Regions from separate parts of the Streptomyces sp. NPDC026659 genome, predicted to be linked through region 1. Evidence: riboswitches for the same ligand, from Rfam matches in the RefSeq annotation. Region 1 holds a riboswitch; each other region holds the start of a gene.
The links. A riboswitch is a leader RNA that binds a small molecule or an ion and turns the genes downstream of it on or off. The one in region 1 is predicted to bind thiamine pyrophosphate.

Region 1 (3,255 bases):
GTGCGCCCCGACTCGATCAGCCGTCGCCCCTGGGCGAGATCGCGCGGCCGGCCGACGGCCAGCAGGGCGATCAGCCGGTCCTCGCGCAGCCAGCACAGCGTCCAGGCCGCGTCCCCCGGCTCACCGCGCCAGACCGTGCGGTCGGCGGCCGCGTGGTGGCCCGCGTACTGCACGAACCGGCCGAACTGCTCCGACCAGAAGTACGGCACCGGGTCGTAGGGCGCCGTCCCGGCCTCGAGGATGTCGGCGGCGACCGTGCGGGGGCCCTGGAGGGCGTTGTCCCAGTGGTGGACGAGCAGCCGCTCGCCGTAGCGGGCCGAGGGGAACGAGACGCAGTCGCCGACCGCGTACACGTCCTCGGCCGAGGTGCGCAGCCGGTCGTCGGCCAGGACCTCGCCGTACGTGCCCAGGTCGATGTCCGAACCGGCCAGCCACGCGGTGGCGGGACGGGCGCCGATGCCGACCACGACGGCCCCGGCGGGCAGCCGCGAGCCGTCGGAGAGCACCACCGCGCCGGGCTCGACGCGCTCCACGCGCGCGCCGGTGCGCAGCTCGACGCCCGCCGACGCGTACCAGTCGGCCATCGGGGCGGCGGCCTCCTCGGGCAGCGCCTCGGCGAGCGGGCGGTCGGCGGCCTCCACGACGGTGACCGCGCAGCCCGCCTCGCGGGCGGCGGTGGCGAACTCGGCGCCGATCCAGCCCGCGCCCACCACCACGACGTCGTGCCGCGCGGCGAGGACCGGGCGCAGCCGTTCGGCGTCGTCGAGGGTGCGCAGCAGATGCACGTCGGGCGCGTCGTCCGTGCCGGGCAGCCGGACCGGTTCGGCGCCGGTGGCGAGGACCAGCGCGTCGTACGGGACGGGGCCCGCGACGGTGTCCAGCTCGTGGTCGGCGGGGCGTACGCCGAGCGCCTCGACGCCGAGCCTGAGGTCGATGCCGAGCGAGGCGAAGTCCACGTCGAAGGCGGAGTCCTCGGCCTTGCCGAGGAGCAGGCCCTTGGACAGCGGCGGCCGGTCGTACGGTTTGTGCGGCTCGGCGCCGATCAGGGTGATGGTCCCGGCGAAGCCCTGCTCGCGCAGGGCGACCGCGGTCTGCACCCCGGCCATGCCCGCCCCGACGACGACCACGCGCCGCCCGTCCGCCGCGCTCTCCCGTGCTGTCTGCTCGCTCACCCGGCCACCTTAGACGGCGACCCCGACACCTGACGACCCGTCAGCCGGGGGAAGCCCCGGAGAGTCCCGGGCCCGGTCCGCGACCTCCTCGACGACGCTCGTCCCCGAGCCCGGCCGCGACTCCCACTCCCAGGTCTCCTCCAGGCGCACGCGCCCGTCCGCCAGCTCCACGACGCGGGACACACAGTGCCCGGAGGCGGTGGTGCCGTCCCGCCGGAGCTGCACGTACCGGAAGTCGAGCCGGTCACCGTCGCGAGTGCCGACCAGATGGCCGCGCACCACGTCGCCGCCCGCGTACTCGGCCCAGATCCCGCCGTCCCGCTCGTGGTACGTGAACCGGGTACGGGTGCCGACCTGTCCTGGCGACTGGTCCGCGACGGGGGCGAGGACGAGTCCGTCGAGGGAACGGGCCATGAGCGGGGCTCCTTTGTCGGGTTTTCGGCGAGACGCGTGCCGGTGACGCGCTTTCCCCCCGGCGTGCGCCGAGGGCTAGGGTGGCCACGGTAGAAGCACTCGCGGGAGCCCGGACGCACCGGGCTGAGAGGGAGGCTGGCGGCCTCCGACCGTACGAACCTGATCCGGGTCATGCCGGCGAAGGGAGGGGCTGGACGCCCATGCACGCACGTATGTCCGGAAAACCCGGTGCACACGGCCGCGGGAACCCCGGCGGGGCGGGCGCGAGCGACGTGCTCGTGGTCGGCGGCGGGATCATCGGCCTGGTCACGGCGTGGCGGGCCGCGCAGCGCGGGCTCGCCGTCACGGTGGTGGACCCCGAGCCCGGCGGCGGGGCCGCGCGGGTCGCGGCGGGGATGCTCGCCGCCGTCACGGAGCTGCACTACGGCGAGGAGGCGCTGCTCGCCCTCAACCTGGAGTCGGCCCGCCGCTACCCGGACTTCGCCGCCGAGCTGACGGAGGCGACCGGGCTCGGCCTCGGCTACCGCCGCTGCGGCACCCTCGCGGTCGCGCTGGACGCCGACGACCGCGCCCACCTGCGCGAACTGCATGCCCTCCAGCTCCGCTCGGGCCTGGAGTCGGAGTGGCTGACCGGGCGCGAGTGCCGCCGTCTGGAGCCGATGCTGGCGCCGGGCGTGCGCGGCGGGCTCCGCGTGGACGGGGACCACCAGATCGACCCGAGACGGCTCGCCACGGCCCTCGTGCTGGCCTGCGAGCGGGCCGGGGTGCTGTTCCACCGGACCTGGGCCGCGCGGCTCGACACGGCCGGTGGGCGCGCCGTCGGGGTCACCGGCGAGGACGGCGCCGTACTGCGCGCCCCCCGGGTGGTCCTCGCGGGCGGCAGCACGAGCGGACGGCTCACCGGGGTCCCCGAGGAGGTGCTGCCGCCGGTGCGTCCGGTCAAGGGCCAGGTGCTGCGGCTGACCGTGCCGCCCCGGTACGCGCCGTTCCTGAGCCGCACCGTGCGGGCCGTGGTGCGCGGCGGCCATGTGTATCTGGTGCCCCGCGAGAACGGCGAGCTGGTCGTCGGCGCCACCACCGAGGAGCAGGGCTGGGACACCACGGTCACGGCGGGCGGCGTGTACGAGCTGCTGCGCGACGCCCATGAGCTGGTGCCCGGGATCACCGAGCTGCCGCTCACCGAGACCGGCGCCGGACTGCGCCCCGGCTCCCCCGACAACGCCCCGCTGCTCGGCCCCTCCGGCCTGGAGGGGCTGCTCCTCGCCACCGGCCACCACCGCAACGGCGTGCTGCTCACGCCCGTCACCGGTGACGTCATGGCGGACCTGCTGACCGGGGCCGAGCCGCCGGAGGCCGCGCGCCCGTTCACCCCGGCCCGGTTCACCTCCGCCGCGTCCGCAGAGGCCGTACCCACCACCCTGGAGCACTCCGCATGAACATCTCCGTCAACGGGGAGCCCCGCGAGGTGGCCCCCGGCACCGCGCTCGACGTCCTGGTGCGGACCCTGACCCCGGCCCCCTCCGGAGTGGCCGCCGCCCTCAACGAGACCGTCGTCCCGCGCACCCGCTGGGCCGAGACCGGCCTGACCGAGGGCGACCGGGTCGAGGTGCTGACCGCCGTGCAGGGAGGCTGAAAAAAATGAGCGACGACCCCCTGGTCATCGGCGATC
Region 2 (3,255 bases), on a different contig from region 1:
TGCCGATCTCACGCCTGCCGAGCGCAAGGACGCTGTCGCGGAGGCCGGGGAGAAGCCGTTCCGCGCCAAGCAGCTGTCGCAGCACTACTTCTCCCGGTTCGCGCACGACCCCGAGGAGTGGACGGACATACCGGCCGGTTCCCGGGCCAAGCTCCAGGAGGCGCTGTTTCCGGAGCTGATGTCGGTGGTCAGGCATCTGGCCACGGACCAGGGGACCACCCGTAAGACCCTGTGGCGGCTGTTCGACGGCACGCTCGTGGAGTCGGTGCTGATGCGGTACCCGGACCGGGTGACCATGTGCATCAGCTCGCAGGCGGGGTGCGGGATGAACTGTCCGTTCTGCGCGACGGGGCAGGCGGGGCTCGACCGGAATCTGTCCACCGCCGAGATCGTGCACCAGATCGTGGACGGGATGCGGGCGCTCAGGGACGGGGAAGTGCCCGGTGGGCCCGCTCGGCTCTCCAACATCGTCTTCATGGGCATGGGTGAGCCGCTCGCCAACTACAAGCGGGTTGTCCAGGCCATCCGGGCGCTCACCGACCCCGCCCCTGATGGGCTCGGGCTGTCTCAGCGCGGCATCACCGTGTCGACGGTCGGCCTCGTCCCCGCCATCCACCGCTTCTCGGACGAGGGCCTCAAGTGCCGGCTCGCGATCTCCCTGCACGCCCCCGACGACGAGCTGCGCGACACCCTCGTCCCCGTGAACACGCGGTGGAAGGTGCGCGAGGTGCTGGACGCCGGGTTCGAGTACACGGAGAAGTCGGGCCGCCGGCTGTCCATCGAGTACGCGCTGATCCGGGACATCAACGACCAGGCGTGGCGTGGTGACCGGCTCGGCCGGCTGCTCAAGGGCAGGCCCGTGCACGTCAACCTGATCCCGCTGAACCCCACCCCCGGCTCCAAGTGGACCGCCTCCCGTCCCGAGGACGAGAAGGCGTTCGTGGAGGCCATCGCCGCGCACGGTGTGCCGGTGACCGTGCGGGACACCCGGGGCCAGGAGATCGACGGGGCGTGTGGTCAGCTCGCCGCCACCGAGCGGTAACCTGGGCCGGTCCACATAACGTAATACGGGTATAACTTCATACGCGTCATACATCTGCATATTCCGACAGGGGAGCGCCACAGCGCTGAGAGTGCGGCAATCGGGCCGCAGACCCTCTGAACCTCGCCCAGGTCATTCTGGGTAGGAAGTTCGGTCACCACTCAAGCTGTTGTGCCCTGCCCGGGCTCCGTCCGCGGAGACCGGGCAGGGCCGCGTCTCTTCCTGGCCAGAACCAGGAGGAACATCCAGTGCACACCAAGACCCTCGTGGCCGCGGCGGTCGGCCTCGGCCTGGTCACGCTGTCCGCGTGCGGCTCCACGCACGCCGGCACCGGCACCGGCACCGGGCACGCCGCCGACACCAAGACCGTGACCCTGGTCAGCCACGACTCGTGGGCCGCGTCCAAGAGCGTCATCCAGGACTTCGAGAAGCAGTCCGGCTACAAGGTCCGCGTCCTCAAGGACGGCGACGCCGGTCAGGCCGTCAACAAGGCGATCCTCACCAAGGACCACCCCCAGGGCGACGTCCTGTTCGGCGTCGACAACACCCTGCTCTCCCGCGCCCTCGACAACGGCCTCTTCCAGCCGTACACCGCGAAGGGCCTCGACCAGGTCGACGCCGCCTTCCAGCTGGACGGCGCCAAGCACCGCGTCACGCCCGTCGACTACGGCGACATCTGCGTGAACTACGACAAGGCGTACTTCACCCAGCACAAGCTCACGCCCCCGCAGACCTTCGCGGACCTCGCCGACCCGAAGTACAAGAACCTCCTGGTCACCGAGAACGCCTCCACCTCCTCGCCCGGCCTCGGCTTCCTGCTCGGCAGCGCCGCCCGGTACGGCGACAAGGGCTGGGAGGGCTACTGGAAGAAGCTCAAGGCCAACGGCGTGAAGGTCGTGGACGGCTGGGAGCAGGCCTACTACCAGGAGTTCTCCGGCTCCTCCGAGGGGAAGAAGGCGGGCGGCGACCGTCCGCTCGTCGTCTCCTACGCCTCCTCGCCGCCCGCCGAGGTCATCTACGCCACGAAGCGGCCCACGACCGCCCCGACCGGCGTCTCCGAGGGCACCTGCTTCCGCCAGACCGAGTTCGCCGGACTGCTCGGCCACGCGAAGAACCCCAAGGGCGGCAAGGCGTTCCTCGACTTCCTGCTGTCGAAGGAGTTCCAGCAGGACATGCCGCTGAACATGTTCGTGTACCCGGTGGTCAAGGGCACCAAGGTCCCCGCCGAGTTCACCGAGTACGGCCCCGCCGCCAAGGACCCGGAGACCATGGCGCCCGGCCGGATCGCCGCCAACCGCGACCAGTGGGTCAGCTCGTGGACGTCGCTCGTACTGAAGTAGCCGTGCGGCGGGCAGCCACGCGGCGCACCCGCGCGAACGCGGCCCGGCTCGGTCTCATGGCCGTGCCGGCCGCGTTCTTCGCGGTGTTCTTCGCGTGGCCCGTCGCCGCGATCGTGCTGCGCGGCCTGAGGGCGGACGGCACCTGGCACCTCGGCCGGATCGCGGACGTGCTCGTCCGCCCCGACATCCGCCATGTGCTGTGGTTCACCACCTGGCAGGCGCTCGCCTCCACCGCGCTCACCCTGCTCATCGCGCTGCCCGCCGCCTACGTCTTCGCCCGGCTCGACTTCCCCGGCAAACAGGTGCTGCGGGCCGTCATCACCGTGCCGTTCGTGCTCCCGACCGTGGTCGTCGGCACCGCCTTCCTGGCCCTCGTCGGCCACGGGGGACTGCTCGACGAGCTGTGGGGCGTACGCCTGGACACCACGGTCTGGGCGATCCTGCTCGCGCACGTCTTCTTCAACTACGCCGTGGTCGTCCGGACCGTCGGCGGCCTGTGGGCCCAGCTCGATCCGCGCCAGGAGGAGGCGGCCCGGATGCTCGGCGCGTCCCCGCTGCGCGCCTGGCGGCAGGTCACCCTGCCCGCGCTCGCGCCCGCCGTGGCCGCCGCCGCGCTGATGGTCTTCCTGTTCACCTTCACCTCCTTCGGCGTGGTGCAGATCCTCGGCGGGCCCACCTTCTCCACCCTGGAGGTGGAGATCTACCGGCAGACCTCCGAGGTCTTCGACCTCACCACCGCCGCCGTTCTCACCCTGCTCCAGTTCGCGGCGGTCGGCGCCATCCTCGCCGTGCACGCCTGGACCGTACGGCGGCGCGAGAGCACCCTGCGTCTGGTGGACGCCTCGGTCACCACCCGCCGCCCGCGCGGCGCCG
Region 3 (3,255 bases), on a different contig from region 1:
CCCAGCCGATGAACTGCGAGCCGAGGAAGCCGATCAGCATCAGCGAGACGAGCGTGCCGAGCACCGCGACCGATGTCCGGGCGGACAGCCCATGGCACATGTAGAGCGCGATCAGCATGATCGCGCTCGATCCGACCACGGCCACCAGCAGGGGATTCGACCCCTGGAGTATCGCGGGGAGGATGAACATGGTCAGCACCAGGAAGCTGACGGCCAGCGCGACCAGCGCCATGACGCCGCGCAGCCGGCCCACCACCACGACGGCGACCGCGAAGATCCCGGCGAGCAGCGCCATGGGGAACTGCCGGTTCACGTCGGTGACCGCGTACTGCAGATCCTTGGGTGCCGAGGGCTCGTAGGCGACCACGACCTGCTCGCCCTGGTGCAACTGCCGTGTCTGGTCGGGCTGGACGATCTCGGTGAAGGTGCGGCCCCGGTCCTTCCCGGTGTCGACCCGGACCGTCGCCTTCTTGCAGTCCCGCTTCCCCTCCTGGGCCGCCGAGCCCGCTCCGGAGGAGGCGTTGTCGCCGAGGGACGAACCGCCCGAGGCGTTCACGGACTTGCAGCTCACCGACAGGACCCGGGTGACCGTGGCCTGCTGGGTCTGGCGGTCGAAGCCGACCCCGGAGCGCTCGTGCGGCGGGGCGCCGCCGGGCCAGAGCACCACGAGTCCGACCACGACGGCGGCCGTGAACGGGATGAGGATCGCCGCGATGACCTTGCGCAGATGCCGGGACACCGGGGCCGCGGGGCCATGGCTGTGCGAGTGGCCGTGACCGTGATGGCCGTGACCGTGGTCCGGTTCCTGGCCGTCGCCGGAGCCGGAGTGGTGCCCGTGCGCGTCTCCGGGGCCACCGCCGGAGCCCTGTCCGCCCCCTCGGCCGGGGCCGTCGCCCTGTCCGGGGCCGTGCCGATGGGGCGGCCCGGGCGGTGGGTAGGGAGGCTGATGTGTCGTGGTCACCGTCCGATCATTGCAAGAACGACCGAGGCCCACTGTCCTTCACGTCACAAGGGGCGCTAGCGTGGAGGCACCTTTGCACACGCGGGAGCTCGGAGCACCGGGCTGAGAGGGCGCTGACCTCCGTCTTCGCGATGTTTCACGTGGAACGTGGTTCCACCGGACCATCTGCGGACGGAAATCGCTGCGTCGACCGCCGAACCTGTTACCGGGTAATGCCGGCGTAGGGAGTAGGTCTCATGACCAACAAGGACGCACGCACGCCTGCCTCCACGCAGAACGCGACGAACGGGTCGCCGGACGCGGAGGCCGGGAAGTCCAACGGCTGGCACAAGGCGTACATCGCGGGCTCGCGCCCCGATGTGCATGTGCCGGTCCGTCAGGTGCACCTGACCAACGGGCGGTCGGTCACGCTCTACGACACGTCGGGTCCGTACACCGACCCCGCCGTCCCCACCGATGTCCGACGGGGTCTGACCCCGCTGCGGGAGAACTGGATCGTCGCCCGGGGCGACACCGAGGAGTACGCCGGTCGTCCCGTCCGGCCCGAGGACGACGGAATCAAGCACACCTCGCCGCGCGGCGGGCTGCGGAACCTGGACGCGGTCTTCCCCGGACGCCCGCGGCTGCCGCGCCGGAGCCGTGACGGTGGCGCGGTCACCCAGCTCGCGTACGCGGTGCGGGGCGAGATCACGCCCGAGATGGAGTTCGTGGCCCTCCGCGAGAACGTTTCTCCGGAGGTGGTCCGCGAGGAGATCGCCGCCGGTCGCGCGGTGCTGCCGGCCAACGTCAACCACCCCGAGATCGAGCCGATGATCATCGGCAAGCGGTTCCTGGTGAAGGTCAACGCCAACATCGGCAACTCCGCCGTCACGTCCTCCATCGAGGAGGAGGTGGAGAAGATGACCTGGGCGACCCGCTGGGGCGCCGACACGGTCATGGATCTCTCCACCGGCCGCAACATCCACACCACGCGCGAGTGGGTGCTGCGCAACTCCCCCGTGCCGATCGGCACGGTGCCGCTCTACCAGGCCCTGGAGAAGGTGGACGGCAGGGCCGAGGAACTGACCTGGGAGATCTACAAGGACACCGTGATCGAGCAGGCCGAGCAGGGTGTGGACTACATGACGGTCCACGCGGGCGTGCGGCTGCCGTACGTCCCGCTGACGGCGAACCGCAAGACCGGCATCGTCTCGCGCGGCGGCTCGATCATGGCGGCCTGGTGCCTGGCGCACCACAAGGAGTCGTTCCTGTACGAGAACTTCGAGGAGCTCTGCGAGATCCTCGCCGCCTACGACGTCACCTACTCGCTGGGCGACGGTCTGCGGCCCGGTTCCATCGCGGACGCCAACGACGAGGCGCAGTTCGCGGAATTGCGCACGCTCGGGGAACTCAACCGCATCGCCAGGCGTTTCCACGTACAGACGATGATCGAGGGCCCCGGTCACGTCCCGATGCACAAGATCAAAGAGAACATCGACCTTCAGCAGGAGATCTGCGATGAAGCCCCGTTCTATACGCTCGGCCCGCTGACCACCGACATCGCCCCGGCGTACGACCACATCACCTCCGGTATCGGCGCGGCGATGATCGCCTGGTGGGGGACGGCGATGCTCTGCTACGTCACGCCCAAGGAGCACCTGGGCCTGCCCAACCGGGACGACGTGAAGACCGGCGTCATCACCTACAAGATCGCCGCCCACGCGGCGGACCTCGCCAAGGGGCATCCCGGCGCGCAGGAGTGGGACGACGCGCTGTCCGACGCCCGCTTCGAGTTCCGGTGGGAGGACCAGTTCAACCTCGCCCTGGACCCGGACACGGCACGGGAGTTCCACGACGAGACGCTGCCCGCCGAGCCCGCCAAGACGGCTCACTTCTGCTCCATGTGCGGGCCGAAGTTCTGCAGCATGAAGATCTCGCAGGACATCCGGCGCGAACACGGCGGCAGCAAGGCCGAGATCGAGGAGGGCATGGCGCGCAAGGCCGAGGAGTTCGCGGCCACGGGCAACCGGGTCTATCTGCCCATCGCCGAGTGACAGCCGGGTGACGCCGGGGACGGCCGGCGTCTACTCCGGCTGATGCTCGGGTCCGCCGAAGTCGGGGCTCGTGTAGTCCGGGCTGGAGAAGCGCGGCCGGTCGGAGACCGGTCCGTCGTGCGGGCTGCTGAAGCCGGGGCGGTCGTAGCCCAGGCGCGGCATCCTTCCGGTCGGGGCGGCGGGCTGGGCCGGGTACGGGGTCACCGCGCCCGGCCGGTCCAGGGCCTCCCTGAGGAAGGGCAGGATGCCGCGCTCCAGCAG

Region 2: linked by a shared signal. The riboswitch ahead of AB0E91_RS26260 (thiamine ABC transporter substrate-binding protein) and the one ahead of thiO (glycine oxidase ThiO) in region 1 are both predicted to bind thiamine pyrophosphate.
Region 3: linked by a shared signal. The riboswitch ahead of thiC (phosphomethylpyrimidine synthase ThiC) and the one ahead of thiO (glycine oxidase ThiO) in region 1 are both predicted to bind thiamine pyrophosphate.

The regions. Positions count from the first base shown of each region.
Region 1 covers NZ_JBEZXY010000007.1:128,855-132,109, forward strand. Annotated here, with positions in the region: gene AB0E91_RS19000 (FAD-dependent oxidoreductase) at 1-1,172, opposite strand, end outside; gene AB0E91_RS19005 (hypothetical protein) at 1,182-1,586, opposite strand; TPP riboswitch at 1,678-1,789, shown strand; gene thiO (glycine oxidase ThiO) at 1,799-3,022, shown strand; gene thiS (sulfur carrier protein ThiS) at 3,019-3,219, shown strand; gene AB0E91_RS19020 (thiazole synthase) at 3,225-3,255, shown strand, end outside.
Region 2 covers NZ_JBEZXY010000011.1:197,937-201,191, forward strand. Annotated here, with positions in the region: gene rlmN (23S rRNA (adenine(2503)-C(2))-methyltransferase RlmN) at 1-1,042, shown strand, start outside; TPP riboswitch at 1,101-1,208, shown strand; gene AB0E91_RS26260 (thiamine ABC transporter substrate-binding protein) at 1,291-2,382, shown strand; gene AB0E91_RS26265 (iron ABC transporter permease) at 2,439-3,255, shown strand, end outside.
Region 3 covers NZ_JBEZXY010000003.1:194,860-198,114, reverse strand. Annotated here, with positions in the region: gene AB0E91_RS09785 (YibE/F family protein) at 1-961, opposite strand, end outside; TPP riboswitch at 1,033-1,205, shown strand; gene thiC (phosphomethylpyrimidine synthase ThiC) at 1,198-2,994, shown strand; gene AB0E91_RS09775 (hypothetical protein) at 3,025-3,255, opposite strand, start outside.